Regions from separate parts of the Variovorax boronicumulans genome, predicted to be linked through region 1. Evidence: riboswitches for the same ligand, from Rfam matches in the RefSeq annotation. Region 1 holds a riboswitch; the other holds the start of a gene.
The links. A riboswitch is a leader RNA that binds a small molecule or an ion and turns the genes downstream of it on or off. The one in region 1 is predicted to bind thiamine pyrophosphate.

Region 2: another riboswitch for thiamine pyrophosphate. It lies ahead of thiC (phosphomethylpyrimidine synthase ThiC); the one in region 1 lies ahead of VHAB30_RS08865 (purine-cytosine permease family protein).

What each region holds. Positions count from the first base shown of each region.
Region 1 is NZ_BKDH01000001.1:1,960,414-1,965,160, forward strand. It holds gene thiD (bifunctional hydroxymethylpyrimidine kinase/phosphomethylpyrimidine kinase) at 1-768, shown strand, start outside; gene VHAB30_RS08865 (purine-cytosine permease family protein) at 713-2,053, opposite strand; TPP riboswitch at 2,130-2,234, opposite strand; gene VHAB30_RS08870 (MarR family winged helix-turn-helix transcriptional regulator) at 2,345-2,800, opposite strand; gene VHAB30_RS08875 (enoyl-CoA hydratase) at 2,937-3,713, shown strand.
Region 2 is NZ_BKDH01000005.1:330,533-335,279, reverse strand. It holds gene VHAB30_RS28810 (hypothetical protein) at 144-506, shown strand; gene VHAB30_RS28805 (hypothetical protein) at 1,400-1,804, opposite strand; gene VHAB30_RS28800 (YchJ family protein) at 1,979-2,410, shown strand; TPP riboswitch at 2,438-2,543, shown strand; gene thiC (phosphomethylpyrimidine synthase ThiC) at 2,635-4,518, shown strand; gene VHAB30_RS28790 (HAD family hydrolase) at 4,601-4,747, shown strand, end outside.

The sequences.
Region 1 (4,747 bases):
GCCGACCTCAAGACCTTCGCGGCCCTCGGCTGCTACGGCATGACAGCCATCACCGCGCTTACCGCGCAGAACACGGTGGGCGTCTCGGGCATCCACGGCGTGCCGCCCGACTTCCTGAAGGCGCAGATCCAGGCGGTGGTGGAAGACATCGGCGTCGACGCCGTCAAGCTCGGCATGCTGCACGCGCCCGAGGTGGTCGAGGTCGTGGCCTGGGCCATCGACCGCTACCAGCTGAAGAACGTGGTGCTCGACCCCGTGATGATCGCCACCAGTGGCGACCGCCTGATCGCGGCCGAGACCGTGCAGGTGCTGGTGCGCGAGCTGTTCCCGCGCGCCGTGGTGGTCACGCCCAACCTCGACGAAGCCGCCTTGCTGGTCGGTCACGCCATCGGCGGCATCGACGCGCTCGACGGCGCGGCCGACGAACTGCTCGCGCTCGGCGCGAAGGCCGTGCTGCTCAAGGGCGGCCATCTGCCGGGCGACGAAGTGGTCGATGTGCTGCTGGAGCGCAGCGGCGCGCGCAAGCGGCTCGCGTCGCAACGCATCGCCAGCCGCAACCTGCACGGCACCGGCTGCACGCTCTCGTCGGCCATCGCCGCGCACCTGGCATTGGGTTTGGCGCTGCCCGAGGCGGTCGAGCGCGCACGCGCGTACATCCTCGGCGCGATGCGCGCCGGTGCGGATGTGCAGGTCGGTGCGGGCCACGGTCCGCTCAACCACGGCTTTGCGCCAGTGCCGACCCACCGCTTGCCGCTGTCGGCCGGCTGAGCCACGCCAGAACGAAGGTCGCCGCCAGCGTCGGCAGCGCCGAGCCGAACTGCGGCGCCCACTTGGCGAGCGCGTGGTAGGCCGCGATGCCCGCGAGCCAGATCAGCGCCGCGCCCCAGTCGATGGTGCGCGTGCCGTTCGCCGACACGGCACTTCCGCTGCCCAGCCGCCCGAGGATCACGCCGTACAGCGGCACGAACACCGAGCTCAGCAGCAGCAGGAAGGGTTCGAGCGTGTGCATCGGCAGCACCAGCGCGAGGCCGATGCACAGCACCGCCAGCAGCAGGCCCCAGCGCTTCACGCTCCAGCGTGGCAGCAGGCTGTGCGTGGAGACCGAGCCCGAGTACACGTCGCCATAGGCGTTGTCGAGTTCGTCGATGAGGATCAGCCCCAGCGCCACCAGCCCGCCCTGCGCCAACAGCAGCGCCGTGACGAGGCTGGTGCCCGGCTCGGCCACGCTCACCACCATCACGCCCAGCGCGTAGCACCAGATGTTGGCCAGCGCGTAGCCGATCCAGGTGCCGCTGAACGCGCTGCCCAGGCCGCCCCCCGCGCTGCGCTTGCCGTGGCGCGCGTAGTCGGCCACCAGCGGCAGCCACGACACCGGCATCGCGATCACGAGGTCGAGCGCGCTGAACATGCCCATGCTGCCGTTGCCCGGCCGTGCCCAGAAGGCGTCCAGGCCCTTGGCGTGCAGCTGCGTGGCGAACTGCCAGCTGAGCCACAGCAGCGACAGCACCACCAGCGGCAGGCCGAAGCGGCTCACGAAGCGGCGCACCAGCTTCACCATCGACCCGGCCAGCAGCGCCAGCAGCACCGCACCCCACAGCAGCGTCGTCAGCACGCCGCCCCAGGCCGTGCCCAGCGCGGCGCCGAAAGCCTGCTGCCCGATGGCCTGCGTGCCCTCGCGCATGATCACGAGTTCGAAGGTGGTCCAGCCCACCAGCTGCACGATGTTGAGCAGCACCGGCAGCCGCGCGAAGGCGCTGCCGTAGGTGGCGTGCATCAGGCCGGCGCTGGCCAGCCCGGTTTCGCAGCCCAGCCGCGCGGTCCAGGCCAGCAGCCCGGCGCCGAGCAGCGAGCCCAGCACGATCGCCAGCGCCGCGTCGCGCGTGCCCACGGCCGGCACCAGGTAGGCGCCGATCTGCATCACCAGCAGCCCCACGCCGAGGCTGAACCACAGCGAGGCGTGGTCGTGCCAGCCGAAGACGCGCCGGGCGGCGGGCAGGGGCGTGAGCGCTTCGTTGCCGGGCGAAGCGGAACTGTCGTTGTCGTTGTGTGCCATCCGTTTGCTCCAGTGCAAAAGGTTTGGCAGGTGGGCGAGGCTCCAGTGGCGTGGCCGTCACGCGAGAGAACGTGAGAGGCCACCGGACCAGCTTCCCTGCGCGAGGATTACCTCAGTCAGGTTCAAAGGGACTTTCTCAGCCACACCGGTCGAAACCGGTGCAGCACCCCTAGCGAAATGTCATTTTAGGCGCGTGTGTCGCAGACGCACCGAAAAGTTCCTGCGCACGGAAGAATCCGGCCACGGCGGGCCTTGCACCCGCCGCACCGATGGCGTGCCGGGACCGAGGGCCTATTCCTCGTGCTTTCCCGTGCCCTCGGCGGAAAAATTCTCGACCACCGATTCGAGCCACCGGCCGACGATTGCCATCTCTTCGTCGCTGAAGCCCTGGGTCAGCCGTGCGTTCAACGCGCCGAGCCCGGCCTTTGCACGCTGTCCGGCAAGCCGTCCTTCCTCGGTCTGGTACAGGCGGAATGCGCGCCCGTCGTTCGGGTCTTGCGCGCGGGTCAGGTAGCCGGCTTTTTCGAGCCGGGCGGCAAGGCCGGACATGGCCGGTGCACCGATGTTCAGTGCCTGCGCGACTTCTCCCGTCAGGGCGCCATCGTTGGTCGACAGGAAAAACATCGTGCCGGCCTGGGCTGCCGACAGCGCGGGCAGGGCGTCGCCGCGGGTTTCTTTCCAGCGCTGCACCGCCCGCTGGGCGACGTTCAGAAGAAACACCAGCCTGTATTTTTTTTGAGCTTTCATCGGATTCCTGTGGCCTGAGCGAAGGCGCGGCGGGTTACATCTTATCCGTATTTATTTCGCACGCGAAGCATATACTTCGCATGCGAATTAAATGCCATCCCTCTCGCACGGTGCGAGAGGGCAACCAGGAGAACCTATGACCGAACACGTGACCGTCGAATCCACCCAGGGTGTCCTGACCCTCACGCTGGCCAGGCCGGAGAAGATGAACGCACTGACCAATGCGATGTATGGCCGTCTGGCCGATGCCATCGCAGGCGCCGAGAGCGACCCGTCCGTCCGGGCCATCGTGATGCGAGGCGAAGGTGGCATGTTCACCTCGGGCAACGACCTGGGCGAATTTGCTGCCGTGGCTGCCGGGAAGGCCGGCAACGAAGAGCGCCATGTCGCCCGCTTCCTGCGTGCGTTGGCGAGTTCGACGCGCCCGGTGATTGCGGCGGTCAACGGACGCGCAGTCGGCGTGGGGACCACCTTGCTGTTGCACTGCGACTTCGTCGTGCTGGCTGAGGATGCGCTGCTGTCCACGCCGCTCGTCAACCTGGCGCTGGTTCCCGAAGCGGCGTCGAGCCTGCTGCTGCCTGCCCGCATCGGCCACGTTCGTGCCTACGAGATGTTTGCGCTGGGCCTGCCGGTGTCCGCTGCGCAGGCCTTGGCCTGGGGCATCGCGAACCGGGTCGTTCCTGTGTCGGACCTGCACGGCGAGGCGCAGAAGGTTGCCGAGCTGCTCGCCAGCCGTGCCGCGGGCTCGTTGAAGCTGACGAAGGGCCTGATGAAGCAGGGCGCGGCCGTTGCTGCCCAGATGGACCTCGAAGGCGCGCAGTTCGTGGAGCGCCTCCAGAGTCCCGAAGCGCGCGAAGCCTTCACGGCGTTCGCTGAGAAGCGGGCCCCTGACTTCTCAAAGACTGCGGCGTAGCGGCAAGCGGGCCGGTCATCGTCCAGATGTCGGCCGACCCGTGATGCGCCGGTCCGCGGGCCCACGGCCCGGGTGAGAATCTCCGCCACGAGGGCGCCTTCGAATGCCCCGGAGGCTCCCCGCACATGACAGACGACCGCAAGCACCCGGAACCACCGGCCTCATCGCCCGCACCCCACGCGCGGCTGCGGCGCTTCCGGGTCGACGTCGGCACGATCATCTGCGCGGTCGCGCTGCTGCAGTCGCTGCTGCTGGTGGCCTTCGGCTACTGGGGCGCGGAGCAGCTGGTGTCGAAGGTGGGCGAGTCGGCGCACAAGGTCAACCACGACCGCGTCGAGGACAACATCCTCGCTTTCCTCGCCAAGACCGAGGGCCTGGTGCGCGCCATCGCCCACACGCCCGACCTGCACCCGGCGGGCCACGACGGCGAGCAGACCGCCGAGCTGCTCTGGGCCGCGCTGGAGCAGACGCCCGAGCTCGACAGCATCGGCGTGGGCAGCGACGACGGCCATTTTCTGATGGCCATGCGCCACCCCGCGCCGGTGGTGCGGCAGGTGCTGCGCGAGAAAGACTTCACCACCGAGACCTGGGAGTACAAGTCGCCGCCCGACAGCGACGACGACGAAGACCCGCGGCGGCGCTACGAGACCACGCGCATCGAGGCCTTCCGCAGCGAAGACGACCCGGTGCACCAGGACTGGTTCACGCAGGCCGAGAAGGCGCAGCGCGCCGTGTGGACCGCGCCCTTCGTGCTGCCCTCGATGAAGGAACTCGGCGTGAGCCATGCGCGGCCGAGCCGACGGCAGGACGAGGAGGGCGACACGCAGACGATGGTGGCGGTCGCCAGCGTGTCGCTGGGGCATCTCTCCAACCTCGTGCGCCTGTTCGGCGGCACGGGCCACGGCCACAGCGCGCTGTTGAGTGCCGACCACCACGTGATCGCGCGCAGCGACCACCCGCATTCCGTGCGCGTGCTCGAAGACCCGGACGAGGGCGTGCTCGGTGCGCTGCACACCCACATGCTGGCCAACGGC
Region 2 (4,747 bases), on a different contig from region 1:
TGATCCTGCTCCCCCTGCGGTTTAACACCTGAACGTCTGCCGATCGAATTTTGACAGGCCGTGCAATCGACCGGTTGTGGCCGAATTCTGCAGTAGTCGCTGAGGCATGATTCAGCTATTCGCACAGAAACTGGACATCGAAAATGCAGTTCGTACGCTTGGGGGAATTTTTCGCTGCTGCCCGTATTACCGGACCAACGCACAACTTGCTTCAGATTCGACTCGGTGGCCCACTCGATGGCTTTCCCATCTGTGAGCGACTCGCCGGCACAGGCGAGTGCCGGCACAAGCCTTTGAACGAAGATCAGCTCGTCCAACACGTGCTACGCGGGGTGGCGGAAGCGAACCAGCATCTGGGCTCCGCCTACGTGGTCTCACACATTCGATACGTCGAGAACGATACGCCTCCCGAAAAAGCATATGGCTTCATGGCAATGCGGATCGTTGAGCACTATCACAATGGTGGTGCGTTCGAATCTGGTCTGTCGACTGAACAGGACGGTTGAAGGTCTGCTGTTGTTCGAATTTTTCCTACGGCACGATTGAACGGTTGTGGCCGCTTCCTGCAACAGAGGTTCCGCTCCTATCGAAGGGTTAGAACGCCGAGCTAGTCGATGTACGCGGCCTCTTTCAGATAGTGCGAAATCAGGGCGTTCAAGTCCTCGTCCGAAATCTCAACACTACCCAGTTTCAACCATCGGCGTATGGCGATGAAGGCACCTGGACTGGTGTTCGGGTACTCAAGCCCGAGGAGGCTTTCTAGTGCCCTAGCGTCGAGCGATCCATCGGCTTGCATCAAAGACCTGAAGAGCGCCGAGGCGTGTCTTCCAGACACCAGAGACTCCAGCATTTGTATGAAAACCTCAGGGAAATTTGGGGGCGAGAGTACGCGAATGTTTCTAAGCCGTCATCGGAAAGCAGATGCGGATGACCGCTTGTGGCTGGATGCAGCCTTTTTCTACTGCCGGTCTTTCTCGAGTTTGTCGGCCTGGACACGCGCGATATCCCCAAAGGCTTTCCAAGGGCATGAGCTGGCAAAAGATCGCAATGCCGAGATCGCAGCCTGCAAGTTTCCTTCGGACCGTTGGTCATCCGCGTGTATTAGCGCTTCACCGAGGGCTCGATTCCACCCACGTTGGTTGGCCCTGAGCTCGAGGACCGTCGTCGCAAATTCGGCGGGTGGTTGGTTATCCGGGGCACGTGGCCCGGCAGGCTCGCAGTCACAAACTTCCTGAACCTCGTGCGGTTAACGTCAGTCGCTTGCTGGACAAGTTCCTCGACAGGCAGCTTTGCCAAATCATGGAACCATTCGACCTCGTTGTGTGGCGCTGCTTCGTGGCTCATCGTGCGACTTCTCTGATCGGAGTGACTGGTTCTGGCCGATTGCAGGCAGACAAAGCTATTGCGCGTGGACCCTAAACCCCAGGTAGACAAAAAGCGCCACAACCGCCCCGACGATGGCAAGCCCAACCGGCCACGGAATGTCCATGTCACTGCGCTCGCGACGCGAGACGCCATCCATACGGGTCAGCATCGTGCGTCGCTGGTCCGGCGTGTTGATGAGGAACTTGACGACGCCTGCAATGCCGCAAAGCGCAACGGCACCCCCGATGATCATCAATCCCCAGACTTCCATATTGAACGTGAGGGGAAATGCACCATCGGCGCTTGCGACAAAGGGTTCGCGTCCCCTTCGCGTGACCACGATTTGTCCGGCGCGCCATGCATTGAATCCGTGCAGAAAGGCGAAGGCGCCCAAGGAGAGGGTCGCAGCGAGCAGGAAGAACAGCTTGAGGAATCGCAAAAGCATGCTTTGGTGTTCAGCTTGAAGGAACGAAACGCCGGACGACTGTAGCGGCACAAGCCATTGGCGCAAGAGGCCCCGGCGCCTTTGGCCCCGGCAGGTCCTCGCAAAGCGGGCATGCCAGGAAGCCCACCTTCAACCCCCACCGCGCCAAGTGTTCCAATAGAGCCCTTCATGAGCGCCACCGACCCCACTCCCGGCCCCTGCCCCTGCGGCCGCACCGACCGTCGCGACAAGCCCATCGGCTACGCCCTGTGCTGTGGGCGCTACCTCGACGATTTCGAGAACACGCCGGCGCCCGACGCCGAATCGCTGATGCGTTCGCGCTATTCGGCCTTCGTGCTGGCCCGCGCCGACTACCTGCTCGCCACCTGGCACGCATCGAAGCGACCGGCCTCGGTCGAGTTCGAGCCGGGCGTCAAATGGCTGGGGCTGGACATCCGCTCGCGTTCGGTGCTCGACGCCGACCACGCCGAGGTCGAGTTCGTCGCCCGCCAGCGTGGCGCGACGGGCGTGGCGTTCCGCCTGCACGAGCGCAGCCGCTTCGTGCGCGAGGACGAGCGCTGGTATTACGTCGACGGCGACCTGCACCAGCCCCCGGGTTGACGGCGGCGGGCTTCGGCCCGCACAATCGGCCCCGCTCCGGGGTGCACGCATGTGGCGTGCTGAGATGGCAAAGCTGCCGACCCGCGAACTTGATCCGGGTCATACCGGCGTAAGAAGAGCTGCACTCCCTGACTTCGGTCCGTCACTCCCTTTTTCGGTGGCGGGCCTCCCGAGGTCCACGAGCGATTGCGGAGCACCCTTTCCCTCAACAAGGAGTGCCTCCGATGAATGCCCCCGATAAATTCACCTCGCTGCTGTCGCTGACGCGCGAACCCTTTCCCGCCTCGCACAAGTGCGTCATTCCGGGCAGCCGGCCCGACCTGTTCGTGCCCGTGCGCGACGTGGCGCTGACCAACGGCGAAACCGTCTCCCTGTACGACACCTCGGGCCCCTACACCGACCCGAAGGTCGAGATCGACGTGCGCCGCGGCCTGCCCGATGTGCGCAGCGCCTGGGTCATCGAGCGCGGCGACACCGAAAGTTATGAAGGCCGCACGCACCACGCGCTGGACGACGGCGCCAAGAACGAAGACCGCGACGCGCAGCGCCTGGCCGAGCTGCGCGCCGGTGCCTCGGCACTGCAACGCACGCCGCGCCGCGCCAAGTCGGGCGCCAACGTCACCCAGATGCATTACGCGCGCCGCGGCATCGTCACGCCCGAGATGGAGTACGTGGCTCTGCGCGAGAACGGCAAGCGCGAGTGGATGGCCGAGTACCTGGCCAACGAGGAGCGCGCCAAGCGCGTGGCGGGCAACCCGATGGGCGCGAGCATTCCGCGCATCATCACGCCCGAGTTCGTGCGCGACGAAGTGGCCCGCGGCCGCGCGATCATTCCCGCGAACATCAACCACCCCGAGGTCGAGCCGATGGCCATCGGGCGCAACTTCAAGGTGAAGATCAACGCCAACATCGGCAACTCGGCCGTCACCTCGAGCATCGAGGAAGAGGTCGAGAAGCTGGTGTGGGCCATCCGCTGGGGCGCCGACAACGTGATGGACCTGTCGACCGGCAAGAACATCCACACCACGCGCGACTGGATCGTGCGCAACTCGCCGGTGCCCATCGGCACGGTGCCGATCTACCAGGCGCTCGAAAAGGTGGGCGGCGTGGCCGAAGACCTCACCTGGGAAATCTACCGCGACACGCTCATCGAACAGGCGGAGCAGGGCGTCGATTACTTCACCATCCACGCGGGCCTGCGCCTGCCGTTCATCCACCTCACGGCCGACCGCATGACGGGCATCGTGTCGCGCGGCGGCTCGATCATGGCCAAGTGGTGCATCGCGCACCACAAGGAGAGCTTCCTCTACACGCACTTCGAAGACATCTGCGACATCATGAAGGCCTACGACGTGAGCTTCTCGCTCGGCGACGGCCTGCGCCCCGGCTCGGGTGCCGACGCGAACGACGAGGCCCAGTTTGCCGAGCTGCGCACGCTGGGTGAGCTCACGCAGATCGCCTGGAAGCACGACGTGCAGACCATGATCGAAGGCCCGGGCCACGTGCCGATGCACATGATCCAGGCCAACATGGACGAGCAGATCAAGCACTGCCACGAGGCGCCGTTCTACACGCTCGGCCCGCTGACCATCGACATCGCACCGGGCTACGACCACATCTCCAGCGCCATCGGCGCCGCGATGATCGGCTGGGCCGGCACGGCGATGCTCTGCTACGTGACGCCCAAGGAGCACCTGGGCCTGCCCGACCGCGACGACGTGAAGCAGGGGATCATTGCCTACAAGATCGCCGCGCACGCGGCCGACGTGGCCAAGGGTCACCCGGGTGCGCGCTCGCGCGACGACGCCCTGAGCAAGGCGCGCTTCGAGTTCCGCTGGCAAGACCAGTTCAACCTGGGCCTGGACCCCGACACGGCGCGCGAATTCCACGACGAGACGCTGCCGAAAGATTCGAGCAAGGTGGCGCATTTCTGCTCGATGTGCGGCCCCAAGTTCTGCTCGATGAAGATCACGCAGGAAGTGCGCGAGTACGCGGCCAAGAAGGGCGTGGCCGAGGCGGCTGCCATGGCCGAGGGCATGGAAGAGAAGTCGAAAGAATTCATGGCCGGCGGTGGCGAGATCTACATCCCGATCCGGCCAGTGGCCTGAGATGGCCCGATAGCCTGAGTCTGCCCGTGCGGAAAGGGGGCGTTGCTACCATGGGGCCAGACCTCTGAACTCCAGCCTCGCAATGACCCCTTTCCCCTTTTCCGCCGTTCTCTTCGATTGCGACGGCGTGCTCGTCGATTCCGAACCCATCACCAACCGCGTGCTCGCCGACATGCTCGGCGAGCTCGGCTGGCAGCTCACGGCCGAGGAATCGATGAACATCTTCACC